One region of the Luteibacter mycovicinus genome, then DNA from elsewhere that is predicted to be linked to it. Evidence: riboswitches for the same ligand, from Rfam matches in the RefSeq annotation. Region 1 holds a riboswitch; each other region holds the start of a gene.

Region 1 (10,474 bases):
GCCACGCCATGGTCACCGGCGAACACCGCGATCCAGACCACGTCGACGCGAGGACGCTCACGCCCCTGCAGCGCGGCGAGTTGTACGGCGAGCGATTCCAGTCTACCCAACGAGCCAGGCGGCTTGGTCAGCGTCGCCTGGCGCAAGGTCGCCGCCTCGGCGGCGGCGGCATCGGGGACCCGTGCGGGTGTGGCGAGCCAGTGCTTCATGGCAGGGTTCCTTTCAAAGCGAGAGGCAGGCCGGCGACGGTAAACAACACGCGATCGCAGCGCTGGGCCAGTGACTGGTGAAGCCGACCGGCTTCGTCGACAAACCGGCGGCTCAGCGCGCCCATGGGAGTGACACCCAGACCGACTTCATTGCTCACGAACAGAATGTCGCCCGGCAACGTCGCCACCGTGGCCAGCAGCGCCTCGTGCTCACTGCCGAAATGACGACCGTCGTCGATGCCCAGCAGATTGGACAGCCACAAGGTGAGGCAATCGACGAGTACGCAGCGATGCTCCGCCGCGTGCTCCCGAAGGACGCGGGCGAGCATCAGCGGCTCTTCCACGGAGGTCCACGACGCGGGCCGCCGTGCGCGGTGATGCGCGATGCGTTCGGCCATCTCCAGGTCGAGCGCCTGCGCGGTGGCCACGTACACCACATCGCGGCCGGACGCGCTGGCCAGTCTCTCCGCCAGCGCACTCTTGCCGGAGCGGGCTCCGCCCAGAATCAGGGTCTGCATGCATCGAGTCCAAAAAGTCGGGTGAGTACCGCCGTATTCATATGCGCGTCTATCGTGTCGGCCAGGCGGTCGATCGTCGCCTCGCGTAACGCGCCGAGGTCGAAGGGCGCCGACCCATCGAGACCCGCGTGTCCCAGCCATGCGCGCAACGCATCCGGGTGATCGAACAGCCCGTGCAGGTAGGTGCCGATGACGCGTCCATCGTCGGAGCGCGCGCCGTCGTCGCGCCCGTCGTCCAGCACGACGGCGGGACGCTTCATCCCCGCGCCGGTGCTTACACCGCAGTGAATCTCGTAACCGATGACGGTGGCATCGCTGCCACTCACCTGGCCGCTGACGATGCGCAACTGTTTGGCGGGCGCCAGTGTCGTTTCGAGGTCGAGCAGGCCGAGCCCGCTGCTAGAACCCGCGGCCCCTTCGACGCCAAGCGGGTCGTGCACCGCGTGGCCGAGCATCTGCATACCGCCGCAGATGCCGATGACGTGGCCGCCGTAACGGACGTGCCGGAGGATGGCCTGGTCCCAGCCCTGAGACCGCAGCCATGCCAGATCCGCGCGGGTGGACTTCGATCCGGGCAGGACGATCAGGTCGCATGCCGGAAAGCTCTCGCCCGGCCCGACGAAGACACATGCCACATCGGGATGCAGGCGCAGCGCGTCCAGATCGGTGTGATTGCTGATCCGTGGAAGCGCGGGCACGGCCACACGCAGGCGCGCGTGCTCGCGACGCACCCGGTCCCGCGGCAAGGCGTCTTCGGCTTCCAGCACCATGCCGTGAAGATAGGGCAGGACGCCCAGTACCGGCTTGCCTGTTTCACGCTCCAGCCAGTCGAGACCGGGCTGGAGCAGCGCGATATCGCCGCGAAAGCGATTGATGACGAAGCCCGCCACGCGGTTACGCTCGCTCTCCGACAGCAAAGCCAGCGTGCCGACGAGATGGGCGAAGACGCCACCACGATCGATGTCGGCCACCAGAATGACAGGACAGTCGACCGCCTCGGCGTACCCCATATTGGCGATATCGCGATCGCGCAGGTTGATCTCGGCCGGGCTCCCGGCACCTTCGACAACGATCGCCGCATAGGCGTCGGCGAGTCGCGCATGCGATGCGAGCACCGCGTCCATCGCGACACGCTTGTACGCGTGATAACCGACGGCGTCCATGTTGCCGACGGGGTGTCCGTGGACGATCACCTGCGCACCGGTGTCGCTGTTCGGCTTGAGCAGGACGGGGTTGAAATCGGTATGCGGCATGACGCCCGCCGCCTGCGCCTGCACCGCCTGTGCGCGACCGATCTCGCCGCCATCGACCGTGACGGCGGAGTTCAAAGCCATGTTCTGCGGCTTGAACGGCGCGACCACGACACCGCGGCGGCGCAGCCAGCGGCACAGCGCGGCGACGACGGTGCTCTTGCCCGCGTCGGACGTGCAACCCTGCACCATGAGTACGCGCGCGTTCAAGCCATCACCTCGGCCAGTGCCACATCGAGGCACTCGAAACCGACCTCGTCGCCTGGCAGGCCGAAACGCAGCGCCGGCGGATTGTCGAAGCGGCGGGTGAGGATGGCACGCGTCGCGAGGGCGTCGTGAAGACGAGCGGCGTCGGGATGGCGACAATACTGAAAGAGATCGCAGCCACCATCGGGACGCAGTCCGTGCTCCGTCAGCAACGCAACCAGCCGCGCACTGTCTTCGCGCAGCCGCGCGCGCATCGTGATCTGCCAGTCGACGTCGGTCAGCGCCGCCTTCACGACGTGGCGCGTCGGCCCGCTCAGCGTCCACGGCCCCAGACATTCACGCAGTGCCTCCAGCAGGCCCGGCGACGACGCGACAAACCCCGCGCGCACACCTGCGAGGCCGAAGAACTTACCCACCGAGCGCAAGACGATCAGGCTGTCGCATGCCGCGGCACACAGCGTGCCGTTCGGTCGCGTGTCGACGAACGCCTCGTCGACGATCAACCAGCCACCGCGCGACGCGAGCGATGCGTGCAACGCGAGCAGCGCCTCGCGACGGAACCGGTCGCCGCCAGGGTTGTTGGGATGAATGAGCACGATCACGTCGAAGTCGGCGGCGCGTTCGAACAATGCATCCGCCGGACACTCGCGGACGTCGTGACCGTGTTGCCGCCACGCATGCGCATGCTCGTTGTAGCCCGGCGAGATCACGCCCACACGCGAGCGTGACCGCATGCGCGGCAACGCCATGATCGCCGCCTGCGAGCCGGGAACGGCCAGAAGATGCGGCGCCGCGTAGTAGGCGCGGGCCACGTGCATGAGCCCGTCGTCGTCCTCGGGCAACCGGTGCCATGCCTCGGCCGGTACGGCAGGCACGGGATAGGCATACGGGCTGATGCCCGTCGACAGATCGAGCCAGCGTTCGCGTGGAATGCCGTGCTGTGTCACCGCACGGGCCAGACGTCCGCCATGCTCAAGCATGAGCGGCTACTCCAGCCACGAGTGCGAGACCGATCCAGATCGCTGCGCCCCGATCGACGAGACGCAGGGCGCGTCGTATAGAGGTGGCGTCGGGCGCATCCCCGGTACCGAGGACAGGACGGTCTTCCCACTGACCGTGGTATGGCGCGGGCCCACCCAGTCGGACGTTCAGCGCGCCCGCACCGGCGGCCATCACCGGGCCGGCGTTGGGGCTGTCCCACAACGGTGCCTGCGTCGCCCAGCAACGACGTGCCGTCGTGAATTCGCCCGCCAGTGCATACGTCAGCGCGGTGAGCCTTGCGGAGATGAACCCGAGCACGTCGTCGATACGCGCCGCCGCCCAGCCGAAGCGCAGGTAGCGCGGCGTCCGGTAGCCCCACATCGCATCCAGCGTATTCGCCAGACGGAACACCAGCACGCCCGGCGCGCCCAGCAACAGAAACCAGAACAGCGCACCGAAGACGGCGTCGTGGCCGTTCTCGAGGACGGATTCCGTCGCGGCGGCGGCCACACGCGAGGCATCCAGGGCCTCCGTATCGCGGCTGACCATTCGACCGACCGCCTGCCGCGCCGCACCGATATCGGCCGCGCTCAGCGCATCGGCGACGGGCAACGCGTGCTCCGCGAGGCTGCGCCGACCCACGGCGAGATACAGCACCACCGTATCGATGACAAACCCGGGCGCGGCGGGCATCCCGTATCGGATCAGCGCGAGCAGTCCGACCAGCGGAAGCACCGCCAGGCACCAGGCCAGGACGCCCCGGGGGCGGCGACCGGCATAAAGCTGTCGCTCGATCCATTGAGCGAGATGGCCGAAGCCGACCAGCGGATGCGCGCGTCGTGGCTCGCCCCACCATGCATCGAGCAGCAGCGCCGCGAGCATCGCGAAGGCGGTGGTCACAGCAGGAAAAGACGCAGCGCGGCGTCGATATTCGATGGGAAATAAAAGTGCACGAAGCTGGCGGTCATGCGCCCACGGCGGTAGACCGCCTCGGCGGTGGGCCCGCCATTCGGGTTGCTCGCCACCGCCAGAGCCGTGGCGGCGATCGTCGCCTTCGCATAGTGAAACGAATGACCGCGCAGGATCCCTTCGGGCAGGTCCACCGACTGCATGCCGAGCGCCGCCATGCGCGGCTGCATCATCGCGTCTCCGGCGATCAGCCCCGCCATGCCGGCTGCATGGCCATGCGTGTCGGTAAGCCGGTCGAGGGCATAGAGCAGACCGCCGCACTCCGCCAGCAGGGGGCGTCCGGCATCGACATGCGCGTGCAGATCGCGGCGCAGATCGTCACGGCTCGTCAGCGTGTCGAGGTGCAATTCGGGGTAGCCCCCCGGAAGCCAGATCGCATCGCATGGGGGCAAGGCGTCACCCGCCAGCGGACTGAAGAAGATCAGCTCCGCGCCGGCGTCACGCAGCACGTCGAGATTGGCCGGGTACACGAAGGCGAATGCCTCGTCGCAGGCGATGGCGATGCGGCGGCCATCCAGCCGCCGCGTGGAATGTCGGTCGACCGGCGGCTGGAAAACGACCGCGGGTGGCAGCTGGCCCACCGCCTCGGCGGGCAACGCGTCGGCCAGCGCATCCAGCCGCGCGTCGAGATCCGCCAGCTCCGCGGCGGACACGAGGCCGAGATGCCGCTCCGGCAGACCCATGGCCGCATCGCGCGGGAGCGCGCCGTACCAGGTAAGCGCAGGCGGCAGGCTCTCGCGCAGCAAGGTGGCGTGATACGCGCTGCCAACACGGTTGGCGATCACGCCGTGCACGATGAGCCCGTCGCGATAACTGGCCAGTCCATGCGCCAGCGCACCGAACGTCTGCGCCATGGCACTGCCATCGATCACGGCGAGAACGGGCAAACCGAACCGCTGGGCCAGATCCGCGCTCGACGGGCGCCCGTCGAACAGCCCCATCACGCCCTCGATGAGGATCAGGTCCGCCTCCTCCGCCGCGGCATGGAGTCGCGCGCGAACGTCGTCTTCGCCACCCATCCAGGTGTCGAGCTGGTAAACCGGAGCGCCGGCTGCGCGCTGGAGGATCATCGGGTCGAGAAAATCGGGTCCGGTCTTGAAGACGCGGACCCGGCGGCCGGCACGCGCATGCGCACGCGCCAGGGCCGCCGTCACACTGGTCTTGCCCTGCCCCGACGCAGGTGCCGAGACCAGCAGCGCGGGACACGAACGGCTCACAGTTCCACGCCCTTCTGCGCGCGGATACCCGCCTGATAGGCGTGTTTCACCACGCGCATCTCGGTCACGGTATCCGCCAGTTCGACGAGCGCGTCCGGCGCGCCACGGCCCGTGATCACCACATGCTGTCGTTCGGGTCGCGCCCGGCAGGCGTCGAGCACGCGATCGAGCGGGATGTATTGCTTCACCAGCGCGATGTTCAGCTCGTCGAGCAGGATGAAATCGTATGCCGGGTCGGCGAGCATGCGCTCGGCGACATCCCACGCGGCCATGGCGGCCGCGATGTCGCGCGCCTTGTCCTGTGTCTCCCACGTATAGCCTTCGCCCATCACGTGGTAATCGAGCGGACCGTCTTCGTACATGCGGAAGAATGCCTCCTCGCCGGTGAAAAAACTGCCCTTGATGAACTGGACGACGCCACAACGAAAGCCATGGCCGAGCGACCGCGCCAGCATACCGAATCCGGACGAGCTCTTTCCCTTGCCGTTGCCGGTGTTGACCACGAGCACGCCGCGATCGATGGTCGCTTTCGCGATACGTCGGTCGATCAGCTCCTTCTTCCGGCGCATGCGGTCGCGATGACGAGCCTCCTCGTCCATTTCACGCCATGGCGTGGTGTCGCCGCTCATGCGTGAGTGGTACGGGCGTCCCGTGCCCGCGGTGCGAAGCGCCAGACCGCCGCCTGGACCACCTGAGCCACCAGCACATACGCCGCGGCGGCACGCACGAAAAGCGGCGCCCATTGCATGAAGCGCTGCACGTACTGGGTCATGTTGGTATCGGTGTAACGGCCGCCCAGCCAGTAGAACGCACCATTGGATATGGCGTACGAGACCGTGGCGCAGACCAGCAATGCCGCGAACACCATCGCATGCGATGCCAGTGAACCGTCGAAACGCGGTGCCACCAGGCGGCCGCCGTACCAGAGCACGGCGTACGCCAGCGGCATGAACGAATAGGCCACCGTGATGCAGAAGTCGCTCACGCCCGCGTAGCTGATCGAAACCCAGTCGATCAGCACGGCCAGGACGACGAAGGCGACGAAGGCCAGGTGCTTTCGCAGGTAGATACCCCCGAGGAAGAACAACGCCATCGACGCGTCGGGAAGATGCAGTACATCGCCGAAGTGATGAAAACGCGTGGCGATCATGATCAGCGCGAACCATGCCGACATGGCGACAAACAACGGACGTAACAGGGGTTTCATCGGGGCGTACCTCGTACGGGGGGACGGATTACGAGCGGGGCTGGTAACGGAACGTGAGCATGTAGTTGCGACCCAGCTGATTGAAGTAACGCGCAGTCTCGTAGTGGCGATCGAAGACATTCTTGCCGGCCAGCTCCACCGACCACGCCGGCGCGAAGGCGTACGCGATGCGCAGATCGGTCAGCGCGTAGCCACCCAGCCGGTGCAGGTTGGTCGAGTCGTCATAGCGATAGCCCGAGGCGAACACACTGGCACCGACGCTCAGCGCGCCGAACGAGCGGTCGACGTCGATATTCGCGGTACGGCGGGCACGTCGTGGCAACAGGTTGCCCTTGCTGTCGTCGTCGCTATCGTCTTCCGGCTGCAGCCACGTCGCGTTACACGAGAGGTGCCAGTCGGCGACGGTGGTGTCGGCTGCCAGCTCCACGCCACGGATCCGTGCGCGGTCGATATTGTTCGCGCCACCAAACGGGAACAGCGGACCGGTCAGGCTCGAGTCGAAGACGATCAGGTTGTCGATGTGATTCTGGAAGGCATTGATCGACCAGTTACCCCACGTGGGCGTACCGCGCAGCCCCAGCTCCCAGTTGCGGGAAGTTTCCGGGCGGAGGTCCGGATTGCCGTAGTCGGGGTAGTACAGGTCGTTGAACGTCGGTGCCTTGAACGCGGTGCCGTAGCTGCCGGTGACACGCAGGTCCTTCGTCAGCATGTAGCCGTACTGCAGGCTGCCGGTGGTCTTGCCGCCGAACTGGCTGTTCTCGTCACGGCGCAGACTGGCCTGGATCGAGCTGTCGCCGAATGCCTGCAACCACTGGCCGAAAATCGCGTGGTTGCGACGCGCATCGACGAAGTAGTCGGTACTGCCGACGACGCGATCGCGCTGCCAGTCGTAACCGAGCGTGGTCTGGCCTGCGTCCCCACCGACGTGACCGAGGTCCGCCTGCACCGAGGCGACGTCGCGATGCGTGTTGAACGTATCGGCGTAGACGCCGTTCTCGTAGTCGGTCGAGAAGTCACCGCTGCGACCGAGGTTGAGGGTGAACTTCACGTCCTTCGACGGTGTATAGCGCAGACGGCCGCCAACGACCTGCGTCGACGAGTCGGCGAAGTTGCTGCTGGTGCCGTCGTAATGGTTGGCGCCTTCGGTGCGCATGGCATTGACGTCGGCGTCCCACTGCTCGTCGAAGCGCCATCCGCCCTTCAGCGACAGCGCATTGTTGCGGTAACCGTCCTTGTCCGGCTCGTAGGTGTAGCAACCGCCGCCGCCCGGGCTGGGGCGGCCGCGGCATGCGTTGATGCCGTCGGTCTGGTCGTGGTTCGCTTCCACCGCGTACCAGCCGTTCGAGCCGCGTCCGCTGAAGCCGGCCGAGCCGCGCAAGGTGTCGTAGCTGCCGCCGCCGACGGAGAAGTTCGGCACGAAGCTGCCTTCCGGACGACGGGTGAAGATCTGGATGACGCCGCCCAGCGCGTCCGAGCCATAGAGACTGGAGAACGGGCCACGGACGATTTCGATGCGCTCGATCTGGTCGACCGGAATATCCTGGAAGGCCGCCGTACCGGAGGTCGCTGAACCCACCTTCACGCCATCGATCAGCACCAGCACGTGGTCGGACGCGGTGCCGCGCATGAAGACGGAGGTCGACTTGCCCGGGCCGCCGTTATTGGCGATGGACACACCGGGCGTCGCACGCAGCAGGTCGGCCAGCGAGCGCGGCTGCAGCCGCTCGATCCCGGCACGGTCGATCACCGTGGAGGCGGACAGCACCTGCGCCTGGGTCTGCTCGGTCCGGCTCGCGGTGACCACGACCTTGTCGAGGTCGGTGGAGGTGTCATCGGCGAAGGCCGCGGCGGGAACGAGGCATGCCATCGCGATGGCGACCGCGAGGGTGGAAATACGAAGCGACACGTGGTGACTCCTGCACTACCGCGCCCATCCGCGCGGCATGAATGGCGAGAGACAGGGAGACGGTAGCGGGGAGCGCCGATGGCGGAAGGCCGGCCGGCCACCCACGACATGGCCCTCCGCCTGTCCGGTGTTACCTCGAAGGCCGGTCTCCGGGCTTGCGAGCGCAGGGAGAATCCCTGCCGGTCGGCGCCTTCCCATGCCTTTCGGGGCACAGTGGCTTCATGCAGACCTTTGGCTCGCCTACCGTTGCGGGGGCAGCTCCGGAATGACGCGGACCTCGTGGGTCGCGCGGGTCACCGGATTCCCGTTTCAATCCCCGGCTGCGACACCGGGAATCACCTTGGGCGGCGGTAGTGTATCCGAAGCATGAACGCGGCGGTCGCGCCAGCGCAGGAACGGGCGCTCGACACCGTAGTGAAGCAGCGCACCGCCAGCCAGAGTCGCGGCCGCATAGATGGCGAAACGGACAAAGCGATGATCGGCCAGACCGTCACCGAGCAGCCCCTCCGTCAGATGAAAAACGCCTTTGTGGCAGAGATAGAGGCTGTATGAAGCGGCGGCCAGCCATCCGGCACCGGGCACCCGCAGCCTTGCGAAGACGGTCGGGCCGCTGAAGGCGGCGACGAAGCCACCCATCGCCAGCGACAGCAGGGGGTAGCCGATGACGCAGGGCCAGAACAGGGGGCGTGCACCGTCGAAAAGGACCAGACAGACGCCAAGGAGAACGGTGGCGGCGCCGAGCACCCAGCCCGCGCGCGCATGGATCCATGCCATCCACTGCGGGCGATACACCCCGCACGCCGCCAGGGCGACACCGGCGACGAGCCCATCCAGGCGCGACCACGTGGGGTAATAGAGGTAACGGAGATAGACCAGGCCCGCACTGATGTCCGTATCACGAGCCGGTCCCAGCAAATCGGACCACAGCCACGCCCGCAACAGGAGGCCGCCGGCGACCACCGCGACGCATACGGTGATGAACTTCCACAGAGCGGGTTTGCGCGTCAGCGCGAAGGCCAGCAAGGGAAAGACGAGATAGAAGTGTTCTTCCACGCATAGCGACCACACGTGGGAGAACGCATAGTTGTCGCCGTTGTCGAACAACAGGTTGAAGGTAAACGTCGGAAATTGCCACAACGGCTGCATACCCGGCGTTTCTCGCCATGCCGGCCATAACGCATAAAGTGCCAGCACGACGAAGAAGGCGGGAAGTATTCGTATGAAGCGTCGTCGATAGAAGCCGACGAAATCGAGCTTGCCCGTGGTCTTCAGGGACTTCAGCACCTGCGTGCCGATGAGGTAGCCGCTCAGCACGAAGAACAGGTCGACGCCCATCCACCCCGACCATTCCAGCTTGCTGAAGCCATCGCCGAGGCCGCCGACCAGATAACTGTGAAACAACATCACCCAGGCGATGGCGATCGCGCGCAGCGTGTCGAGGCCGGGAGTGCGGTTCATGCGTGGGATCCCCTGGGTGTCACGTCAATGTGCGGGCGCGTCCGGGCGGATGCACGGCGCGTTTATGGCGATTCGCGGGCGCGCTCATTGCCCGCGGTGCAACGCGGCGAGCAGGGCATCGATATAGGTACGACTTGCGCGCAGCGTCGCACCATCTTTCAATCGAACCACCGCGTCGCGGTTGGACCGTGGCAGGAGTTCGGCGACCTGATCCACCCGAACGATGGCCGAGCGGTGCACCCGGAGAAAGCGCAGCGGGTCGAGTCGCCTGGACAGCGTATGCAGGGTTTCGCGGAGCAGATACCGTTCGCCGCGTACATGCAGCGCCGCGTAATCACCGTCGGCCTCGATCCACTCGACCTCGTCCGCAGCGACGTAGTGAATGCGGGCACCGATACGAATGGCGAAGCGTTCGGCCTGCCTCGTTGTCGTGGTCACCGCCCTGCCGAGTTGTCGACGAGCCCGTTCAATCGCTTCGGCGAAGCGTTCATCATCGATGGGCTTCAGCAGGTAATCCACCGCGCCCAGTTCAAAGGCACGGAGAGCGAAGCT
Region 2 (10,474 bases), 1.2 Mb from region 1:
GTGGCCCTGAGCGCACGACGTGGATGGCATCTGGAGCGCGTGCGGACAAATCATTCACGAATGAATACCCTTCAGTCGATATCAGCTCCCGCCCCCGCAGGAGAACGCCGAGCATACGGATGCAAATGCTCGCGCGAAAGGAGGTTCGCAAGGGCATCTAACGCTAGAGCGGGATACCTTGACCGGAGCGTCGCGCTGCTTCGCCCGCTCACCAGGGCACGACACGCCCCAGATAGTCGAGGTAATGCAGCCCCTGGCGCCCCGCATACGTCGTCATGGTGTCGACCAGGTTCGGAATGCTCTCCTGAATGGTCAGACGCGCCTCAGGGCCGCCCATGTCGGTGCGAACCCAGCCCGGCGCCATGAGCAAGAGCGTGCGCGGGTCGTCCTTGTGACGTGCGGCGAAGCTGCGCATGAACATGTTGAGTGCGGCCTTGCTGCCTCGGTAAACCTCGTGATTGCCGTTGGTGTTGTTGGTGAGGCTGCCCTGCCCTGACGACATGACGCCGATCGTCCCGTCGACCGTCACAAGATCCTGCAGGGACTCGATCACGCGCATGGGACTGAGCGCATTGGTGACCATCACGCGGATGAACTCGTCGGTGGACACGTCGGCTATCGTCTCCGCGTCATCGTTGGTCACCCCCGCGTTGACGAAAAGCACGTCCACCGTCCGCGATGACAGTCGGGCCTTGAGGGCGGCGACATCCTCGACCACGGTCATATCGAGGACCTCGACTTCAAGTGCGCCGTCGGACGACGCTGCCAGTTCACGCAGCTTTCCGGTTGAGCTGGCCCGCCCCGTAGCGATGACGTGCCAGCCACGCCCAAGGTATTCCTCGACCATCGCGAATCCGAGGCCGCGCGACGCGCCAATCAGGAGAATGGTTTTCTGTGAGGACGGTGCTTGCATGAGCTACTCCGGTTACGAGGGGCCCGCACTCCGGGCCGGTCCTCCCAACGTAGCGACGACGCAACCGGGGCGGAAGACGCGCGACCGTCAGTCCATACCTGCACCAAACGCCTTATCTGATCCGATCGCGATACGATGGGTCATGGACGAACCCGACCTCAACCTCCTCGTTGCCCTTGACGCCCTGCTGGCCGAAGCGAGCGTCGCGGGCGCGTCACGGCGCCTGGGGCTCAGCGCGTCGGCCATGAGTCGCACGCTGACGCGCTTGCGCGCCGCCACACAGGACGAACTGCTGGTCCGGGCCGGGAGGCGTATGGTGCTGACGCCGCACGCCGAAGCTCTGCGCGAACGCGCCCACGGCCTGCTCCAGGACACGCGAAGCGTTCTCCGCCCGGCGGTCACCGAAGACGGGATCGCCTCCCTCCGGCGCACGTTTACGATCCGCGCCAACGATGGATTTGTCGAGGTGTTTGCGGCCGAACTCATCGGCGCGGCCAGCCGCGCAGCGCCTGGCGTCCGCTTGCGTTTCGCCCCGAAAGCGGAGAAGTCCGCGGTGCCGCTCCGCGAAGGACTGGCCGATCTCGAGATCGGCGTCCTCGGCGGCATGGGACCCGAAGTCCGCGTGCAGGCGTTGTTTCGCGACCGTTTCGTCGGTGTGATCCGGCGCGGCCATCCGCTGGCCGATGTCGATCCGATGACGCCCGAGTCGTACGTGGCGTACGGCCACGTTGTCGCCTCACGTGCAGGCCGCAGCGAGGGTCCGGTCGATGCCGCCCTGACCGCAAAGGGTCTTCAGCGCGACGTCGTTTCGGTCGTGCCGAGCTTTCAGGCGGCTCTGGCGGTGACGCTGGCATCCGACCTGATCGGGCTGGTTCCGGCCTCGTTTCTTGCCAGCCCGCCCGATACCGTGCGCGTCTTCGACCTGCCGGTCGAAACGCCGGCCATCACGGTGTCGCAGATGTGGCATCCAAGGCTGGAGAACGAGGCTGGACATCGCTGGCTCAGACAACTGGTGCGCGAGGCTTGCCAGGATCGTCTTGCGCAGCTGACATCAGCCTGATCACGCTGGAGAAATCCAGCTCCCCATTCCCCGCCTTACTATTCAACGCATAAAGATTGCGCGCCAGCTCCCCGAGTGGAATCGAGGCCCCCACACCGACCGCCGCCTCGGTGACCAGCCCGAGATCCTTCAACATCAGATCGTTGCCGAAGCCACCGGTGTAGCCACGCGATGCCGGCGCGTTCGGCAGCACACCCGGCCACGGATTGCACACCTCCGTAGCCCAGCTGCGCCCCGTGCTCACCGCCATCATCTGCGACAGCACGCCCGCGTCGAGACCGTGCGCGACGCCCAGGGCCAGCGCTTCGCCGGTGACGGCCATGATGACGCCGAGCGCCATGTTGTTGCACAGCTTGGCCACCTGTCCCGCACCGCTAGCGCCGACATGAAAAATATTCTTCCCCATCGCTTCCAATACGGGCCGTGCAATATCCAGCACCGCCGCGTCGCCTCCCACGATGAACGTCAACGTTCCCGCCGCTGCACCCGCGGTGCCGCCAGAAACAGGCGCGTCAAGCATCGCGAGGCCGCGACCAGTGGCGGCTTGTGCAACTTTTTTCGCCGATGCCGGTGCGATCGTGCTGCAATCGACGACGAGTGCACCATCGGGAATGGCGGCCAGCAGCCCCGCGTCACCCAGGTAAAGCGCTTCCACATGTCGGCTGGCGGGAAGCATCGAGATGACGATCTCAGCGTCGCTCACCGCATCGGCAGCGCTCGCCGACGCGGAGGCTCCTGCGGCAACCGCCGTATCGACCGCCGACTGAACGAGGTCGAAGACCCGCAGGGCATGCCCTGCCTTGAGCAGATTCGCGGCCATCGGGCCACCCATGTTGCCCAGCCCGATAAAAGCGATGCGACTCATGCGTACGACTCCGGTTGACTGCCCAGATCGGCAAGCGGATGCGCTTCCGCGCTGAACGGTGCATTGAAGAAAGATTCGGCCCAGCTCGATGTCGCCTCGGCCAGCGTTGCCGGGTTCCAGCGCGGTTGGCGGTCCTTGTCGATCAGCAGCGCACGGATGCCCTCCGCAAAATCGCCGTGTGCGGCGCAATGCAGCGACACGATGTATTCGAGGCGAAAGGTATCGGCGAGAGAAAGCGTCGACGCGCGGCGCTGCAGCTCGAAGCCGAGCCGCGCGGAGCCAGGCGCACCGCCAAGCGGCGCCGTCCTTGCGTTCTGCAGCCAGGTATCGTCATCCTGGATCGCATCGATGGCGCCAACGATATCGTCGAGCCGCTCGTTGCCGCAGACCTCGCGGATCAGACCCGCGTGCCCTTGCAGCGGACCGGGTGACACCGGCTGCTCGATGGAGCGTAGAAGCGCGGTCAGCGTGTCGTGGTTGGCGCTCGCCGAGCTCGACCAGTTCGCGTTGGACAGCGCGTTCATGACCTCCGGATGCGCATTCTCGGGAATGAAGTGGTCGGCGAGACCCGCATGGATGGCATCGCCCGCGCCGAGCGGCGCGCCGGTGAGGGCCAGGAACATGCCGCCGCGATCGGGCACACGCGACAACAGCCAGCTGCCTCCCACGTCCGGATAGAGTCCCACGGTAATTTCCGGGAAGGCGAGCTTCGACCGCTCGGTGACCACACGGTGGCTTGCTCCCGCCATCAGTCCGATGCCGCCACCCATGACGATGCCGTGCCCCCAGCAGAGGATCGGTTTGGCATAGGTGTGGATGCGATAGTCCAGCCGGTACTCGGTCGAAAAGAACTCACTGGCATACGCGTTGCGCGTGATCTCACCGCCGCCTGCTTCCCGGTAGTCGACCATGCTTCGATACAAGCCATGCAAGTCGCCGCCCGCGCAAAGGGCCTTCTCGCCGGCTCCCTGCAGGACGACCACCGCGATCGCGTCGTCGTCGGCCCATGCGCGAAGCTGGGCATCCAGCAGGCTCGCCATCGTCAGTGAGAGCCCGTTGAGGGTCTTCGGCGCATGGAGTGTCGCGATGCCGATACGTCGGCCATCCCGCCCGTCGCGCTCTTCGAACAGCACGTCGCTCATGCGTTCTTCCACTCGGCCGGGCGCTTCTCGAGAAAGGCGTGTACGCCCTCCGTCTGATCGGCGCTGTCGAACAGGTCGACGAAGGCTTCGCGCTCGGCGACGAGCGCGGCGGCGTGCGTCTGAGTGCGCGTCGCCTGCACCAGGCGCTTGCAGGCCGTCACGCTGGTGGGGCTCTGCTTCGCGGCACGCGCTGCCCATGCGAGCGCGGTATTCAACCCTTCGCCTCGGGGAACCACGTCTTCCACCAGCCCGATGCGCAAGGCCGTCGCGGCGTCGACTCGCTCGCCGAGCAGGATCATCCGCTTCGCCCAGCCCTCGCCGACCAGGCGCGGCAGGTTCTGCGTACCGCCGGCACACGGCAGCAGTCCCACACCCGCTTCCGGCAAGGCCATCTGCGCGTGTTCCTCGGCGATGCGAAGGTCGCATGCGAGTGCACATTCGAGGCCGCCACCCATCGCATAGCCGTTGATGGCCGCGATGCTCACGCCACGGAACGCCGACAACGCCTCGAAGGCCTCACCGAACCGACGGGCGGCTTCACGCGCCAGCGCGCGGTCGCCATCCGCGAACTGCTTGAGATCGGCGCCGGCCGAGAAGAATTTCTCCCCCTCGCCCGTCACCACCAGGGCGTAGACATCACGATCCGCATTCAGCGCCGCGACGAGATCGCGAAGCGCGGAAAGGCTACGTACCGTCCAGGTGTTGGCTGGCGGGTTGATCAGCGTCACGATGGCCGTGTGGCCTTCGAACGCCAGCCTGAGCCCCGTCCAGTCGGTGTCCTTGTAACCGGTCATCGCAACTCCTCTTCAGTGTTGAGCAAGTGGCGCGCCACGATCACGCGCATGATTTCGTTGGTGCCTTCCAGTATCTGATGCACACGGCTGTCGCGCAGCAACCGTTCGATCGGGTACTCGCGAATATAGCCATAGCCGCCATGGAGCTGCAGGGCGTCGTTGCAGATGTTGAATCCCGCATCGGTGGCGAAGCGCTTGGCCATGGCGCACCACACCGTGGCGTCGTGACTGCGTGCGTCGAGCTTGCGCGCCGCCGTGTGCACCATCTGTCGAGCGGCGACCAGCTGGGTCGCCATATCGGCCAGCTTGAACTGCAAGGCCTGGAACTCGCCCAGCTTGCGCCCGAACTGCCGCCGCTCACCGAGATAACGCCGCGCGGCGTCCAGGGCGCCCTGTGCGGCACCGAGTGAACAGGCGCTGATGTTGATCCGCCCACCGTCCAGACCCTTCATGGCAATCCGAAACCCTTCACCCTCTTCGCCCAGAAGGTTCGACGCCGGCACACGAACGCCGTCGAACGTGATGCCCCGCGTGGGCTGACTGTTCCAGCCGAGCTTGTCCTCCTTACGCCCATACGTAATGCCTTCGGCGTCGGCGGGTACGGCGAATGGACTGATACCACGCGCACCCTCGCCCCCCGTGCGGGCCATGACCACGAGCATGTCGGTGGCACCGGCTCCCGAGATGAAGGCCTTGCTGCCGTGGAGCACGTATGCGTCACCATCACGCACGGCGCGCGTCTGCAGAGACGCCGCATCGGAACCGGCGCCCGGCTCGGTCAGGCAGTACGACGCAAGCTTCGCCCCGCTGCACAGCGTCGGACCCCATTCGGCACGCAACGAAGAACGTGCATGCGTCGCCAGCATCCACGTCGCCATGTTGTGGATACTGATGAACGCCGCGGTGGATGGATCGGCGGCGGCGAGTTCTTCAAACACAATCGCCGCATCCAGCCGGGTCAGCCCGCTGCCGCCGGCCGCTTCGTCGACATACAGGCCGCAGAAACCCAGTTCGCCCGCCTTGCCGATGGCCTCACGCGGAAAGATGCTCTCGGCGTCCCAGTGCGCCGCACGCGGCGCCAGTTCGGATGCCGCGAAATCGCGCGCCGCCTCGCGAAATGCCATCTGCTCGTCGCTGAAGCCGAAACCTTGCCCCATCACAGGAATATCCATGACGGCCGCCATCACTTGAGGCTGATCGTCGTATTGACGCCGTGGCCACGCGTGTCATCGTCGAACCAGCGCGACGTGATCGTCTTGGTCTGCGTGTAGAACATGACCGCCTGCTTGCCGTAAGGGCCCAGGTCGCCGAGTTTGGACGCACGCGATCCCGTGAACGAGAACAGCGGCACCGGCACCGGGATCGGTACGTTGATACCGACCTGCCCCACATCGATGTCTTCCTGAAAGCGACGGGCAGCCGCACCGCTCTGCGTAAACACGGCCGTACCGTTTCCGTTGGGATTGGCGTTGACCAGGTCGATCGCTTCGTCCAGCGTGTCGACCGTGAGGACGACCAGCACGGGCCCGAAGATCTCTTCGTCGTAGATACGCATGCCAGGCTTCACGCCCGAGAAAATCGTCGGCCCGACGAAGTTGCCTTCGTCGTAACCCGGCACGCGAAAGCCGCGACCGTCGAGCTCCAGTGTCGCCCCCTGCGCTACCCCGGCGTCGATCAGGCTCTCCACGCGCTCACGCGCTGCGGATGAGATCAGTGGACCGACATCGGTGCCCGCTTCGATGCCTGCGTTCACCCTCAGCGCCTGCGCTCTGGCGACGATGTCGGGAATCCACTCCCGCGCGTTACCGACCAGCACCGCCGTCGATGCCGCCATGCAACGCTGCCCGGCCGCACCGAAGGCGGCACCGACCATGGCATTGAGCGTCTGCTCCTTGTTGGCGTCGGGCAGAACGACAGCGTGATTTTTCGCTCCCATCATGCACTGCACGCGCTTACCGGCTTGCGATGCACGGTGATAAACGTGCGTACCGACCTTCGTCGATCCGACGAAAGACACCGCCTTGATGTCGACGTGATCGCAGATGGCGTTGACCACCTCCTCGCCCCCGTGCACGACGTTGAGCACGCCTCTGGGAATGCCCGCCTCCTGCGCCAGCTCGACCAGCCGCATGGTGACCATCGGGTCCTGCTCCGACGGCTTCAGCACGAAGGTGTTTCCCGTGGCGATGGCCATCGGAAACATCCAAAGGGGGATCATCGCCGGAAAGTTAAACGGCGTGATGCCGGCGCAGACACCCAGCGGCTGCAGCAGTGTGTACGTGTCCACGCCACCGGCCACGTTGTTGGCCAGCTCGCCGAGTTGCAGATTGCCGATGGCCGCCGCGTGCTCCACCACCTCGAGGCCACGGAACACGTCGCCTTCCGCGTCCGGCAGTGTCTTGCCCTGTTCCGCCGTGAGGATCGCCGCCAGCTCCGCCATGTGTTCGCGGATCAGCTGCTGGTATCTGAGGAAGATGCGGGCCCGCGTCCCGATGGGCGTCTTGCGCCAGGTGGCGAACGCGCGCCGGGCGGCGGCGACGGCCGCATCCACCTCCCGGGACGTGGCGAAGGGCACACGTGCCAGCACGACCTGCGTCGCCGGGTTGATCACATCGCGCCATTGTGTGGTCGCGGACTCGACGAACTCGCCGTCGATCAGCAGTTTGACGGTCGCGACGTCGGTCGCGGCACGATTCATCTCGTTCATGATGCCTGTCTCCATATCGCTCACCCGCGAAACCGGGCGTGCGTGAGCGAGACAAGTCGGTTCGAGGCCGCGGACGCCGCATCGAGCCAGCTCGTCCGGTTGCCCACCGCAACACCCGAGGAAGACACCGCAAGCGGTGCCCACCACGGGCCGGTCTCCGGGCTTGCGAGCGATGCGATCCGCATCACCCCGACACCTTCCCGCGTTGCCGCAGTGGTTCTGAGTCGGGTTTTCTCGCCTACCGTTGCGGGGGCAGCGCCGGCATCGGACCGGCTTCCCGTTTCACCCTGCGCACCGGAATGGCGGCGGCAGGACACCTGTGGCCAGCGGAAGTGTAGGCGGCGACGCGGCGAGCGACACGCTGCGATGCAGTAAAGGCGCCTTGGATGCCGCCACGGATTCCGACTAAGCTGCGCGGACCAGCCGTTCCACGCCCAGGAGATCCCGATGATCGACCACACCGGCGCCACCGTCAGCGACTTCGAGCGCAGCAAGCAGTTCTACACCACCGTACTGGCGTCCATCGGCTACGAACTGATCGTGCACTTCCCCGCGTCGAAAACGGGGCGCACCGATGTGGCGGGGTTCGGCGAGAACGGCAAGCCGGATTTCTGGATCTACCAGGGCACACCCAATCAGCCGCCGGTACACGTCGCCTTTCGAGTGAGTTCGCAGCAGCTGGTGCGGCTATTTCATCAGACGGCGCTGGATGCGGGCGCGAGGGACAACGGTCCGCCGGGCCCGCGTTCGCACTATCACGAAGGCTATTACGGCGGTTTCGTGCTGGATCCGGATGGCCACAACATCGAGGCGGTGTTTCACGCCAGCTGATGGAAGATCATTGATGAACTGCCCGCATAGGCTCAAGCGGTTTATCCCACTTAATCACTGGACCCCCGGTCGGTAGCATGGCGTCATGGCTACCTTCTGGAGATCACCATGAAAAAGCGCGTTCTCGGTAAAAGCGGCCTGGAAGTCTCAGCCCTCGGCTTTGGCTGCATGGGCCTCAATTTCAGCTATAGCCACGCGCTGAGCAGCGACGAGTCAGTCAAGCTCATGCGCGAGGCGGTGGACCTGGGCGTCGATTTCTTCGACACGGCCGAGGTCTATGGCCCGTTCACCAACGAGGAAATCGTCGGTAAAGCCCCCGCGCCGATGCGCGACCGCGTCGTCATCGTGACGAAGTTCGGCTTCGCGTTCGATCCGGAAACGAACAAGCAGACGGGTCTGGACAGCCTCCCGGAAAACATCCGCAAGGCCGCCGAGGGATCGCTCAAGCGTCTGGGCATCGAGCAGATCGATCTGCTCTATCAGCACCGCGTAGACCCGAACCGGCGGCAGACCTCCCCCGCACTGACCCTGCTGGTGGATGCGCGACGTTATCGTGGCTGAATCGCCCACAATCCCTTGACGTTTCCGCGATTGACACCATCTCGTAGGTAGCCGAGGATCGAATCAGGCCGCGCCCGGGTCCCGGGGCCGCGCAGCAAGCAGGAGTCACCCATGAGCCAACGTCATCTCGTCCTCGCCGCCTTGTTCGCCCTGGCCGTCGTGTTCTTTCTCGCCGGTTCGGTCACAGGGACGTTGCTGCTCGTCGCCGCTGGCGTGGTGACGGAGACGGCCTTCTGGTTCAACATGATGCAGCAGCGCCGGATGCAGCGGATCAAGGTTCGCGCGCGACGCGATCGCTGAGCCTCCCGTAAGTCGGCGTCAGAAACCCCGCACCGCGGGGTTTTTTTATGTCGCCCCGGAAGCCTCCTCCGCACTCGGTCCCCGCTCCAGATACGTCGACAGAGCGATATAGCTCCGCGTCCCCTTGAATCCCTCCATCGCGTGAATCCGCTCCAGCAGGTGCTCGAGCCCCCGCGTATCGGCCGTCCGCACCTTCAGCAACATCGCGCTCTCTCCCGTCACGGTGTGGATTTCCTCCACCTCGGGAAAGGCCTGCAGCGCCAGCAGCTGGCGTGTCACCGCCCAGCTGGTCGTGTCCACGTGGACGAAGGTCAGCAACGGACGCCCGACCTTCACCCCATCGAGCACAGCTACGGTGGCCTTGATGACCCCATCCCTGCGCAGCCGCTTCACCCGCTCATGCAGCGCGGGTGCGGAGAGATGCAGCCGTTCGGCCAGCTCCGCGTAGCTCAGCGTGGCATCGGCGGAGAGCGCGCCTAATAATTTTCGGTCGATCGCGTCGAGCCGGACCGCGTCGGGGGTCTCGCCCGGAATGGCTTTCGTTTTTTTCGTCATGGCAGCCTGTCGCCCTTTCGCCGAATGACATTCGGCGTTTTACTGAATCAGCCTAACAGACTGCGAAGAACCTTCGACATGACCACCTTCGACACCCGCGTCGCCATCCTTGTCCGCAGCGATCTGCTGACATGGCAGAAGCTCAACGTCACCGCCTTCCTGGCCACCGGCATCGCCGGAGCGGCGGCGGATGCCATGGGCGAGCCATACATCGATGCGGCCGGACGTCACTACGCGCGCCTGCTCGGGCAGCCGATGCTCGTGTTCGGTGCCGATGCGACGCAGCTCGCCCATGCGCATCGCGTCGCCATCGAACGCGACGTGACCCGCGCGATCTATGTCGAGGCGATGTTCTCCACTGGACACGACGCGGCCAACCGCGAAGCCTTCCTCGCGGAAGATGCCGATGCACCCAACCTCGTCGGCATCGCGTTACGCGGGCCTCGCAAGGCGATCGAGAAAGCCACGAAGGGCGTGCCCCTGCACACGTGATTTCACGGGAACCGCAAGCCGGGGCTGCGATAATCCCTGGATGACCAAGCGTAGATCCCCGCCCTCTTCGACCGACCTCCATGGCTTCGTGCGTGTACGTGGCGCACGCGAGCATAACCTCAAGAACATCGACGTCGTGATCCCTCGCGACTCGCTCGTCGTGTTCTCCGGGGTGTCGGGATCGGGCAAGTCGTCACTCGCTTTCGGGACGCTGTACGCGGAAGCGCAGCGACGCTACTTCGAGTCGGTGGCGC
Region 3 (10,474 bases), 1.2 Mb from region 1:
CCACGAGAAAGAGACCGAGAAGCGCTATGACCACGCCGGTGATACGGGGCGGCCTGCGTGAATAAAGAGTGGACGGCATTTTATGACTCCGGTGGGTGACGCGGCAGGGGCGCGTCGCGTCGAAGCCGCGGTTCGCGCAAATCATAGCCATGGCAGGTATATGCAGCGTCTACATCCGGCCGGTCACAATGGGGCATCCCCCGATGGAGTATTCGCATGCGCTACATCAAGCTCGGCCGTACCGGCCTGGATATCTCGCCGCTGGTGCTCGGTTGCATGACTTATGGCGTTCCCGACCGCGGAAACCACGCCTGGACGCTCGATGAAGAACAGAGCCGGCCCTTCATTCGCAAGGCGCTGGACCTGGGCATCAACTTCTTCGACACGGCGAACGCATACTCCGACGGCACGTCCGAAGAGATCGTCGGACGTGCCCTGAAAGATTTTGCGAAACGCGACGAGGTGGTGATCGCCACCAAGACCTTCTTCCACTGGCGCAAGGGACCGAACGGCGGCGGCCTGTCGCGCAAGGCGATCTTCCATTCGGTGGACGACTCACTGGCCCGCCTCGGCACCGACTACATCGACCTGTTGCAGATCCATCGCTACGACCAGACCACGCCCATCGAAGAAACGCTCGAGGCGCTGCATGACGTGGTGAAGGCCGGCAAGGTCCGCTACCTCGGCGCCTCGTCGATGTATGCGTGGCAGTTCGCGCAGATGGTTTACACCTCGAGGATGCATGGCTGGACCGAGTTCATCAGCATGCAGGATCACTACAACCTGCTGCAGCGTGAGGAAGAGCGCGAGATGATTCCGTTCTGCATCGATGAGCACATCGCGGTGTTGCCATGGAGCCCGCTGGCACGCGGACGGCTGACGCGCGACTGGGACGAGGGCAGCGACCGGCAGAAGAGCGATGTCTTCGGCGGCACGCTTTACAACGCCACGGAAGACTCGGATCGCGCCATCGTCGCGGCGGTGAAGAAGGTGGCCGATGCGCGTGGCGTGCCTCGTGCGCAGGTGGCATTGTCGTGGGTGGCGCATCGTGACGGCGTGACTGCGCCGATCGTCGGGGCGTCGAAGCCGCAGCATCTCGATGATGCGGTGGCGGCGATCGATCTGGAGCTGACCGAGGAAGAGACGGCAGCTTTGGAGGAGGCTTATACGCCGCGGGCGATCGCAGGGTTCGCGTAAGCGTTGCTTGCGGCAGTTCGGCTATGTTGTTGCCATACGGCGGTCTCGCCGCGCCATCGCCTGTTCGATCACATCCGCGGCCGGCGACGCGCCTCGCTCGGCCCGGATGACTTCAGCCGCGCGCTGGGCACGCAAGGCCACTCCCTCGTCGGTCAGAAGCACGCGCAGCTTCCCCGCCGCCCGGTCAGCGCGGTAACGCGAAGCGGGCAATACATCGCCCACACCCAGCCGAAGCACACGCGCCGCATTGTCAGGCTGATCGAAGCCATGCGGCACCACGAGCGCCGGACACCCCGCGCGCAAACTCTCCTGCGTCGTGCCGACACCCCCGTGGTGTACCACCGCGGAAGCGCGCGGGAACAGCGCACCGTGTGACGCGTATTCCACAGCCATCACCCCGGCTGGCAACGTGTCGGGCAAGCGCGCGCGCATCTCGGGCGAGCCGGTGAGCAAGACGGCACGACGTCCGAGCGCGCCTGCCGCCGCCATGCTCTCGCGAAGGAAGGCCTCGCCCGCGTGCACCGCCGCCGATCCCAGCGTAAACACGATCGGCGCGTCACCCGCGTCGAGAAACGCCGACAGCTCCGGGGGAAGGGTTTCGTTGAAGGGCGAGTAACGGCAATAGCCAGTGACCACGCTGTGCGCCGGGGCATCCTGCGGCGCGTGACCCAGCAACGGCGAATACATCGCCAGCACACCATCGCGCGCGTGCTGTCCGCGATGAAACGGATCGCCCCACACCGACACCGGCGCCAGACCCAGCGACTGCCGGAAGCTGCGCACGGCACGTGTCCACGGTGCGGTCACCCGCTCGCCGATCCGGCGCACCCAGGCGCCACGACGCGGCGACGCACGTAAGAAACGGTCGAGTCGCGCCATGCCCGTCGCCGGCGGATCGAAAGCGGAAAGGAACACCGCGGGCGACAGGACGGCGGACAACCACGCCACGCGTGTCGTCTCGCCCAGAATCTGGCCGGCGAAGGCGAGCGTCGAGGTGACGATCGCATCGGCCTCCAGACATACCGGCGCCAGCGCGCGGTAGCTCGCCGCGACATCCTCCGCAGCCAGGTCACGTACGACGAAGCGCGGACCGCGCAGCGGATGGAACGCCCGGGCAGCGAAGGCGGCCTTGTCCTCGGGCTCCGCGATCCCGCTGGCAAGGACGAACCTCAGCCCGGCCTCCGCCACCGCCTCGCGATGAATCGCATGGGCACCGATGGTGACCCGATGGCCCCGCGCCACCAGCTCCCGCCCCACGGACAGGAACGGAAACAGGTCACCCTGCGATCCCACCGTCGCCATCACGATGTGCCTTGCCGCCATGCCTTACTCCCGATGCCCTGGCGCATCGTCGCGGGCGACATGTCGACGCGATGCATGCCTGGCTCGTTGACCTGCCCCGTCCGTAGGGCTAACCTCTGGGCCGCCAGCGGTCTTTATCTCTCTATTCGAATAGAAGGATAAAAGCGAAGAGGGAAGCCGGTGAGAATCCGGCGCTGCCCCGCAGCGGTATGTGGAGACGAGCGCGTCATCAGCACTGGATCGATGGCGATCCGGGAAGCGACACGCAAGGCGGCACCCAGGTGCCACATCCACGAGCCCGAAGACCTGCCGCCGGCCTGGGCGCGCGTGCCGTCATGGGTGCGTGTGCCCTGCCCGACCTGGGCCGTCGCGTTCGCGCGAGGGTCCGGTTCGCCCGCGGGGGCGAAGGTCGACGGCAAGCCGCATGACGCCTTCACGCTGCCGCACCTTCCGTGTGGCAGTGCACGTGCGTCCGCGACGAACCGCCCTTCCCTCCTCTTTGCCACGAAGAGGAATCATCCACATGCCACACGTTACCTACCCCGGTTTTCCCCGCATCGGCCGACGCCGCGAACTGAAGCGAGCGCTGGAAAGTCACTGGAGGGGTGAAACCAGCGCCGACGACCTGCTCACCGTCGCCCGTCAGCTCCGCGAACGCCACTGGCGCCTCGCGCGCGACGCGGGAGCCGACAGCGTTCCCGTCAACGACTTCTCGCTTTACGACCATATGCTCGATGCCGCCGTCGCGGTCGACGCCATTCCCCCGCGCTACCGTGGACTCCATCAGCGCGATCCGCTTGCCGGCTATTTCGCCATGGCACGCGGCCGTCAGGACGGCGAAGTCGACCTGCACGCGCTGGAGATGACCAAGTGGTTCGACACCAACTACCACTACATCGTCCCCGAGCTGCAGGCGGGCCAGTCGTTTGCCACGCGCGCCGACAAGGTCGTCGCGGAATATCGTGAAGCCATCGCACTCGGCCATGCGGCGCGCCCCGTACTCCTCGGTCCGCTGACCTTCCTCCGTCTGGCCAAGACCGTCGACGGCAGCGATCCCCTCGCGCTGCTCGACGCGTTGCTGCCGGCGTGGAGCGGTTTGCTCGATGCGCTCGCGGACGCGGGTGCCGACTGGATCCAGGTCGACGAACCGGCCCTCGTGCTCGATCTCGAGCCGGACTGGCAGGCGGCCTATCGCGGCGCTTATGCCGCCATCGGTGAACGGTCGCGTGGCCGCATCCTGCTCGCGACCTACTTCGGCGAGCTCGGCGGCAACCTCGAACTGGCGGCGTCGTTGCCCGTCGCCGGCCTGCATGTCGATCTAGCGCGCGCGCCCGGGCAACTGGATGCCGTGCTCGACGCGCTTCCCGCCGGTCGTGTGCTGTCCGCCGGCGTGCTCGACGGCCGCAACATCTGGCTGAGCGACCCGTCCGCCATCGCGCCGCGCATCGCCCGCGCACGCGAGCGCCTCCGCGACGAGCGTTTGTGGCTGTCGACGTCGTGCTCGCTGCTGCACGTGCCCATCGATGCGTCGGAAGAAAGGCACCTGCCGGGTTCGATCGGCGACTGGCTGTCGTTCGCGCGGCAGAAGATCGCCGAACTGCGACGCTACGCCGATGCCGCCGTCGGCGACGAGACGGCGCAGCTCGCGCTCGCGCGTCAGCAAGCGACGGTGGCGGCGCGTCTGCTTTCTCCCGACGTGCTGCGCGCCGACGTGCGGGCGCGCGTGCGTGGACTGACGCCCCAGTTCGGACAGCGCCGCTCGGCCTACGCGTTTCGCGCGAATGTGCAGAAGCAGCGCTTCGGCCTGCCCAACCTGCCGACCACCACCATCGGCTCGTTTCCGCAGACCACGGAACTACGCCTTGCGCGTGCCGCGCATCGCTCGGGCAAGCTTGACGACGAGGCTTATACGGCCGTGCTTCGCGAGGAGGTGCGGCGCGCCGTGACGTTTCAGGAAGAAGCCGGCCTCGATGTCCTCGTGCACGGCGAGCCCGAGCGCAACGACATGGTCGAGTACTTCGGCGAACAGCTGCAAGGCTACGCGTTCACGTCTCTGGGCTGGGTGCAGAGTTACGGCTCGCGCTGCGTCAAGCCGCCGATCGTCTTCGGTGACGTGGCGCGTCCCGCCGCGATGACCGTCGCCTGGTCCGCATACGCCCAGTCCCTGACCGCCAGGCCGATGAAGGGCATGCTCACCGGTCCGGTGACGATGCTGCAGTGGTCGTTCGTACGTGACGATCTCCCGCGTGCCGAGGTGTGCCGACAGATCGCCCTGGCCTTGCGTGACGAGGTCCACGATCTCGAAAAAGCCGGCATCGGCATCGTGCAGATCGACGAGCCGGCGCTGCGCGAAGGCCTTCCCCTCCGCCGGGGTGACTGGGCCACCTATCTGGACTGGGCGGTCGACGCGTTCCGGATTACCGCGGGTGGCGTCAGCGACTCGACCCAGATCCATACCCACATGTGCTACTCGGAGTTCAACGACATCATCGAGGCGGTCGCCGCGATGGACGCGGACGTGATCTCGATCGAGACCAGCCGCTCGCGGATGGAGCTGCTGGACGCCTTCACACGGTTCCGCTACCCGAACGGGATCGGACCCGGCGTCTACGACATTCACTCCCCGCGGGTGCCCGGCAAGGAGGAAATGGCCGATCTGCTGTCCCGGGCGCTCCAGGTGCTTCGTCCGGACCAGCTCTGGGTCAATCCCGATTGCGGCCTGAAGACCCGCGGCTGGCCCGAGGTAGCTGAGGCCCTGACCGGGATGGTGGCCGTGGCCCGGGCGGCCCGCGAACGGCTGGCGGAGGTGGCCTGACGGAAAAAGGGGCACCGTGTCCCCGCGCTGTTGGCCTTTCGCGCGCGGGGCGCGCTCCTACACGGCGGCTGTCGTAGGAGCGCGCCCCGCGCGCGAAAAGCCAACAGAGCGGGCGGCACCCCCCTCCCAACCCCCTCATACCCCTTCCCGCGCTGAACATCCATGCAATCGTCACCCGCCGGGGGTACCCTTGCCGCTGCAAACCGGCGACGGGGCGTGTATCATGGCGCGCCCCATTTATCTCTTTATCCGTAAAGAAGGATATATACCCTCGATGAGCAATTTCCTCTTCACCTCCGAGTCGGTCTCCGAAGGCCATCCGGACAAAATCGCCGACCAGATCTCCGACGCCGTTCTGGACGCCATCCTGGCCCAGGACCCGCGTGCGCGCGTGGCCTGCGAGACGCTGGTGAAGACCGGTGTCGCCATCGTCGCGGGTGAGATCACCACCAGCGCCTGGATCGATCTGGAAGCGCTGACCCGTAAGGTCATCCTCGACATCGGCTACGACTCCTCGGAAGTCGGGTTCGACGGCGAGACCTGCGGCGTTCTCAACCTGATCGGCAAGCAGTCGCCCGACATCAACCAGGGCGTGGACCGCAAGAAGCCGGAAGAACAGGGCGCTGGCGACCAGGGCCTGATGTTCGGCTATGCGACCAACGAAACCACCGAGTACATGCCGGCGGCGATCCACTACGCGCATCGTCTCGTCGAGCAGCAGACCAAGGTCCGCAAGAAGAAGAACTCGCCGCTGCCGTGGCTTCGCCCGGACGCCAAGAGCCAGGTCACCCTGCGCTACGAGAACGGCGAAGCCGTCGCCATCGACGCCGTCGTGCTCTCGACCCAGCACGATCCGGACGTCAAGCAGAAGGACCTCATCGAAGGCGTGCGCGAGCTGATCCTCAAGCCCGTGCTGCCGGCGAAGCTCCTGCACAAGGGCACCAAGTTCCACATCAACCCGACTGGCAAGTTCGTCATCGGCGGACCGGTGGGCGACTGCGGCCTGACCGGCCGTAAGATCATCGTCGACACCTACGGCGGCTGGGCCCGTCACGGTGGTGGCGCGTTCTCGGGCAAGGATCCGTCCAAGGTCGACCGTTCGGCTGCCTATGCCGCGCGCTACGTCGCCAAGAACATCGTCGCGGCCGGCCTCGCCGACCGTTGCGAAATCCAGGTCAGCTACGCCATCGGCGTCGCCGAGCCGACCTCGATCTCGGTGACGACCTTCGGCACCGGCAAGATTCCCGACGAGAAGATCGAGAAGCTGATCCGCAAGCATTTCGACCTGCGCCCGTACGGCATCATCCAGATGCTCGATCTGGTCCACCCGATGTACCAGCCGACCGCCTCCAACGGTCACTTCGGCCGCAAGCCGTACGACGTCACCGACAAGAACGGCAACACGTTCACGGCGTTCTCCTGGGAGAAGACCGACAAGGCTGACGTCCTGCGCGACGCCGCCGGCCTCGGCGCGACGGTTGCTCGCCGCAAGTAAGTTTTGTGCGACATGCGATAAGTTTTGTGCGACATGCGATAGGAAACGGGCGCCTTCAGGCGCCCGTTTTCGTTCAGGAACTTCAGAAAGTTGCCGCCGGGGTCACAATGCTTTCATGGCTGGAATGAGACATCTGACAGCCGTTACCGTGCTACCGGAGAATCCATGATGTCACGCACCCTGCCCCGCCTCATCGCGACCGCGCTACTCGTGGCCGCCGTTCCTTTCGCCGCCCATGCGCAGGACGACGCCAAGCAGACCGATTCCAAGGGCGGTACCCCGACCGATGCCGGCTTCGTCACCAACGCCAGCGGCGCAGGCCTGGCCGAAGTGGAGCTGGGCAAGATCGCCGTGACCAACGGCGGATCGGCCAGGGTGAAGTCGTTCGGCCAGCACATGGTCGACGACCACACCAAGTCGGGCGAGGAGCTGAAGAATCTTGCGAGCGGAGACCGCGGCTATGCCACCGCCGAGAGCCCGCCGCCCGCGAACCAGAAAGACATCGACGCGCTGAAGCGCCTCAATGGCGCGGCGTTCGACAAGGAATACGCGAAGGTAGCTGTCGCCGATCACGAGAAGGCCATCGCCATCTTCGAGGTCGAGGCCGAGAAGGGCTCGAACAAGGAACTGCAAGCCTTCGCTAAGAAGACCCTGCCGACGCTGAAGCAACATCTGAAGATGGCTCGGGCGCTGAACAGCGGAAAGTAAGACCTGTAGGAGCGCGCCTCGCGCGCGATGCTCTTAACGCCTGACGCACGACGGTCAGCGCAAGAGCATCGCGCGCAGGCGCGCTCCTACATTTTTAGGGGCGATGCCGGACGAAGCCGCGCAACGTCAGGCCCGGGGACGTGACGAATGCCGTCGGCTGGGCCATACCTTCATCGGCCGCGATGAAGAGGAACTGGTCGTCGTCCAATACGTAACTGGCGGGCAGGCGCTTACCCGCGTCGTCGCCCATGCTGTCGATCCAGGTGATCGACTTCGGCTGCGTGGTCGTATCAAGCACGAAGTGTCCGGCGAGCAGCACCTCGCCGCCTTCCCGACGTACCGAGAAGGTATCGCCCTCGATGATGGTGATCGCGCCATGCCCGCTGTGGTCATCCGGAGGGTCGATGATGCCGTTCGCTTCGAGCCGAACCTGGCGCCACTGACCCTGGAGGGTGTCGAAATCGTCCATGATTTTTATGCTCAGCCGTTACGGTTCGAACCCGACAGCACGTCCACCCACACCGCGAGCACAAGGATCGCGCCCTTGATGATCATCTGCCAGGAGTTGTCGACGTCCATCAGCTGCATGCCGCTGTCGAGGCTGGCCATGACGAGGGCGCCGATCAGCGCGCCGTAGACCGTGCCGGAACCGCCGCGCATCGACGTGCCGCCGATGAAACAGGCGGAGATGGCGTCCAGCTCGCCGCCGGTACCGGCGGAGGGCGAACCCGAACCGGTGCGGGCCACGGTGATGATGCCGGCGAAGGCGCACATCAGGCCCATCAGCGCGAACACGACCAGCTTGACCCGGGCGACGTTGACGCCCGAGAGGCGCGTCGCTTCCATGTTGCCGCCGACCGCGTAGATATGGCGACCGAACACGGTCTGGGTCGAAACGTAGGTGAACACGGCCAGCAGGCCGAGCAGGATCATCACCGGAATGGGAATGCCGTTGGCGTCGTTGAGCGTGCGCACGAAGCCGAAGATGACCGCGCCGATGGCGACCAGCTTGACCGCATCGACCCAGACCGCGCCCTGCTGCAGACCGAGCTTGCCCCGACGCATGCGCCGGCGGACGGTCAGCGCGACCATGGCAAGGAAGATGATGCCGCCGATCCAGCGCGACATCGCCACCGGGACGAAGCCCTGGCCGAGCTGGATGAGGTCATCCGGCGCTGGCGCGATGGTGGAGCTGCCGGTGATGTAAAGCACGATGCCGCGGAAAGCCAGCATGCCGCCGAGACCGACGATGAACGACGGCACGCGCATCTTGGTGACCACGAAGCCGTTGAACGCACCGATAAGCAAGCCGAGCACCAGCACGGCGCCGATGGACGTCCACGTGCCCCAGCCCTGGTTGACCGTAAGGATGGCGACCACACCACCCAGCAGGCCGAGCTGCGAGCCGATCGACAGATCGATCTCGCCCGCGATGATGACGAACACCATGCCGCAGGCAAGCATGCCGGTGATGGCCATCTGCCGGAACAGGTTGGACAGGTTGCCGGGCGTGATGAAGGCCTGGTCGGTCTTTACGTGAAAAAACACCCAGATCAGCGCGACGGCGATAAGCAGCGCGAGGATCTTGTAGCGGACGAACAGTTGCTGGATTTGCTGGGCCTGCATGGAGGAGCTTCCGTGGTGGCGCGTGGATGGGTTCGAAGGATCAGGCCGCGTGTGCGGGCCCCTCGGCGGCGTGTGAAATCGCGGCGGCGAGCACCTGCTCCTGCGTCAGACCGACGTTCTTGAAGTCGCCGCGAAGCTTGCCCTCGCCGACGACGAGAACGCGATCGCTCACGCCGAGCACCTCGGGCATCTCCGAGGAGACCATGATGATGGCGACGCCCTTGGCGGCCAGTTCGAACATCAGCTTGTAGATGTCGTACTTGGAGCCGACGTCGACGCCGCGGGTCGGCTCGTCGAGGATAAGCACCTTGGGGCCCGGCAACAGCATCTTGGTCAGGACCGCCTTCTGCTGGTTGCCGCCGGACAACCCGACGATCGCCAGTTCGGGACTGGCCGTCTTGACGCGCAGCCGCTTGATCTCGGTGTCGACCACCTGCAGCTCGGCCTGACGGTCGATCTGCCCGGCGTGCGCATAATGCGCCAGCGTGGCGAGCGTGATGTTGTCGCCCACACCCAGCAGCGGCACGATACCCTGGCGTTTACGGTCTTCCGGCACCAGCGACAGACCGGCCTTGATCGCCTGCTCGGGCGAACGGATCTTGATCGACTTGCCCTCGAGCACCAGCTCGGCCTCGTAGCGGCCGGGGTAGGCGCCGAAGATCGCCGAGACCAGTTCGGTACGACCCGCGCCCACGAGCCCGGCGATACCGACGATCTCGCCGCGACGCACTTCGAACGAGATGTCGTCGACGCGCTTGCGGTTCGGGTTGGCCACGTCCCAGCAGGTGACGTGCTTCGCCTCGAAGATCACCTCGCCGATGTCGTGGTCCATCTTCGGGAACAGGTTTTCGATCTCGCGCCCGACCATCGCGGTGATGATCGTGTGCGTGGTCATCTCGCTCATCGGCTTCGTGACGATGTGCTTGCCGTCGCGGATGACCGTGACCGTGTCGCACACGCGTGCCACTTCGTCGAGCTTGTGCGAGATGTAAACGCAGGCCACACCGTCGCGCTTGAGGTCCTCGATGATCGACAACAGCGTGTCGGTCTCGGAGGAGGTCAGCGACGACGAGGGCTCGTCGAGGATCAGCAGGCGCGCGTTTTTCGCCAGCGCCTTGGCGATCTCGAACAACTGCTGGTAGCCGCCGCCGTAGTTCATTACAGGGGCCGCTACGTTGACGTCCTTGAGCTTGAGCCGGGCGAGCAGCGCCTCGGCCTTCGCATACATGGCGTCGTAATCCATCACACCGCCGAATTTGCGGATCTCGTTGCCGAGGAAGATGTTCTCGGCGACGGAGAGCTGCGGTACCAGCATCAGCTCCTGGTGGATG

Evidence for each region. Region 1 has a riboswitch for cobalamin ahead of btuB (TonB-dependent vitamin B12 receptor). Riboswitches for the same ligand answer to the same signal wherever they lie in the genome.
Region 2: it holds a riboswitch for cobalamin, as region 1 does, so the genes downstream of both, FA85_RS17730 (CoA-acylating methylmalonate-semialdehyde dehydrogenase) here and btuB (TonB-dependent vitamin B12 receptor) in region 1, are expected to answer to the same signal.
Region 3: it holds a riboswitch for cobalamin, as region 1 does, so the genes downstream of both, metE (5-methyltetrahydropteroyltriglutamate--homocysteine S-methyltransferase) here and btuB (TonB-dependent vitamin B12 receptor) in region 1, are expected to answer to the same signal.

The regions. Positions count from the first base shown of each region.
Region 1 is NZ_JQNL01000001.1:2,738,898-2,749,371, reverse strand. It holds gene cobT (nicotinate-nucleotide--dimethylbenzimidazole phosphoribosyltransferase) at 1-209, opposite strand, end outside; gene cobU (bifunctional adenosylcobinamide kinase/adenosylcobinamide-phosphate guanylyltransferase) at 206-727, opposite strand; gene FA85_RS12020 (cobyric acid synthase) at 715-2,187, opposite strand; gene cobD (threonine-phosphate decarboxylase CobD) at 2,184-3,164, opposite strand; gene cbiB (adenosylcobinamide-phosphate synthase CbiB) at 3,157-4,047, opposite strand; gene FA85_RS12005 (cobyrinic acid a,c-diamide synthase CobB) at 4,062-5,351, opposite strand; gene cobO (cob(I)yrinic acid a,c-diamide adenosyltransferase) at 5,348-5,950, opposite strand; gene FA85_RS11995 (hypothetical protein) at 5,977-6,558, opposite strand; gene btuB (TonB-dependent vitamin B12 receptor) at 6,587-8,464, opposite strand; cobalamin riboswitch at 8,588-8,822, opposite strand; partial or broken gene FA85_RS11985 (acyltransferase family protein) at 8,846-9,922, opposite strand; gene FA85_RS11980 (LytR/AlgR family response regulator transcription factor) at 10,007-10,474, opposite strand, start outside.
Region 2 is NZ_JQNL01000001.1:3,976,311-3,986,784, reverse strand. It holds gene FA85_RS21200 (alpha/beta fold hydrolase) at 1-58, opposite strand, end outside; gene FA85_RS17760 (SDR family NAD(P)-dependent oxidoreductase) at 209-913, opposite strand; gene FA85_RS17755 (LysR family transcriptional regulator) at 1,056-1,973, shown strand; gene mmsB (3-hydroxyisobutyrate dehydrogenase) at 1,915-2,838, opposite strand; gene FA85_RS17745 (enoyl-CoA hydratase/isomerase family protein) at 2,835-3,980, opposite strand; gene FA85_RS17740 (enoyl-CoA hydratase) at 3,977-4,774, opposite strand; gene FA85_RS17735 (acyl-CoA dehydrogenase family protein) at 4,771-5,946, opposite strand; gene FA85_RS17730 (CoA-acylating methylmalonate-semialdehyde dehydrogenase) at 5,958-7,472, opposite strand; cobalamin riboswitch at 7,613-7,817, opposite strand; gene FA85_RS17725 (VOC family protein) at 7,929-8,312, shown strand; gene FA85_RS17720 (aldo/keto reductase) at 8,421-8,873, shown strand; gene FA85_RS17715 (hypothetical protein) at 8,985-9,173, shown strand; gene FA85_RS17710 (Lrp/AsnC family transcriptional regulator) at 9,219-9,728, opposite strand; gene FA85_RS17705 (DUF2000 family protein) at 9,807-10,220, shown strand; gene FA85_RS17700 (excinuclease ABC subunit UvrA) at 10,261-10,474, shown strand, end outside.
Region 3 is NZ_JQNL01000001.1:1,541,629-1,552,102, forward strand. It holds gene FA85_RS06980 (membrane-bound PQQ-dependent dehydrogenase, glucose/quinate/shikimate family) at 1-79, opposite strand, end outside; gene FA85_RS06985 (aldo/keto reductase) at 217-1,197, shown strand; gene FA85_RS06990 (glycosyltransferase) at 1,219-2,520, opposite strand; cobalamin riboswitch at 2,611-2,827, shown strand; gene metE (5-methyltetrahydropteroyltriglutamate--homocysteine S-methyltransferase) at 3,023-5,314, shown strand; gene metK (methionine adenosyltransferase) at 5,589-6,809, shown strand; gene FA85_RS07005 (DUF4142 domain-containing protein) at 6,975-7,517, shown strand; gene FA85_RS07010 (TIGR03067 domain-containing protein) at 7,612-7,986, opposite strand; gene FA85_RS07015 (sugar ABC transporter permease) at 7,998-9,143, opposite strand; gene FA85_RS07020 (xylose ABC transporter ATP-binding protein) at 9,184-10,474, opposite strand, start outside.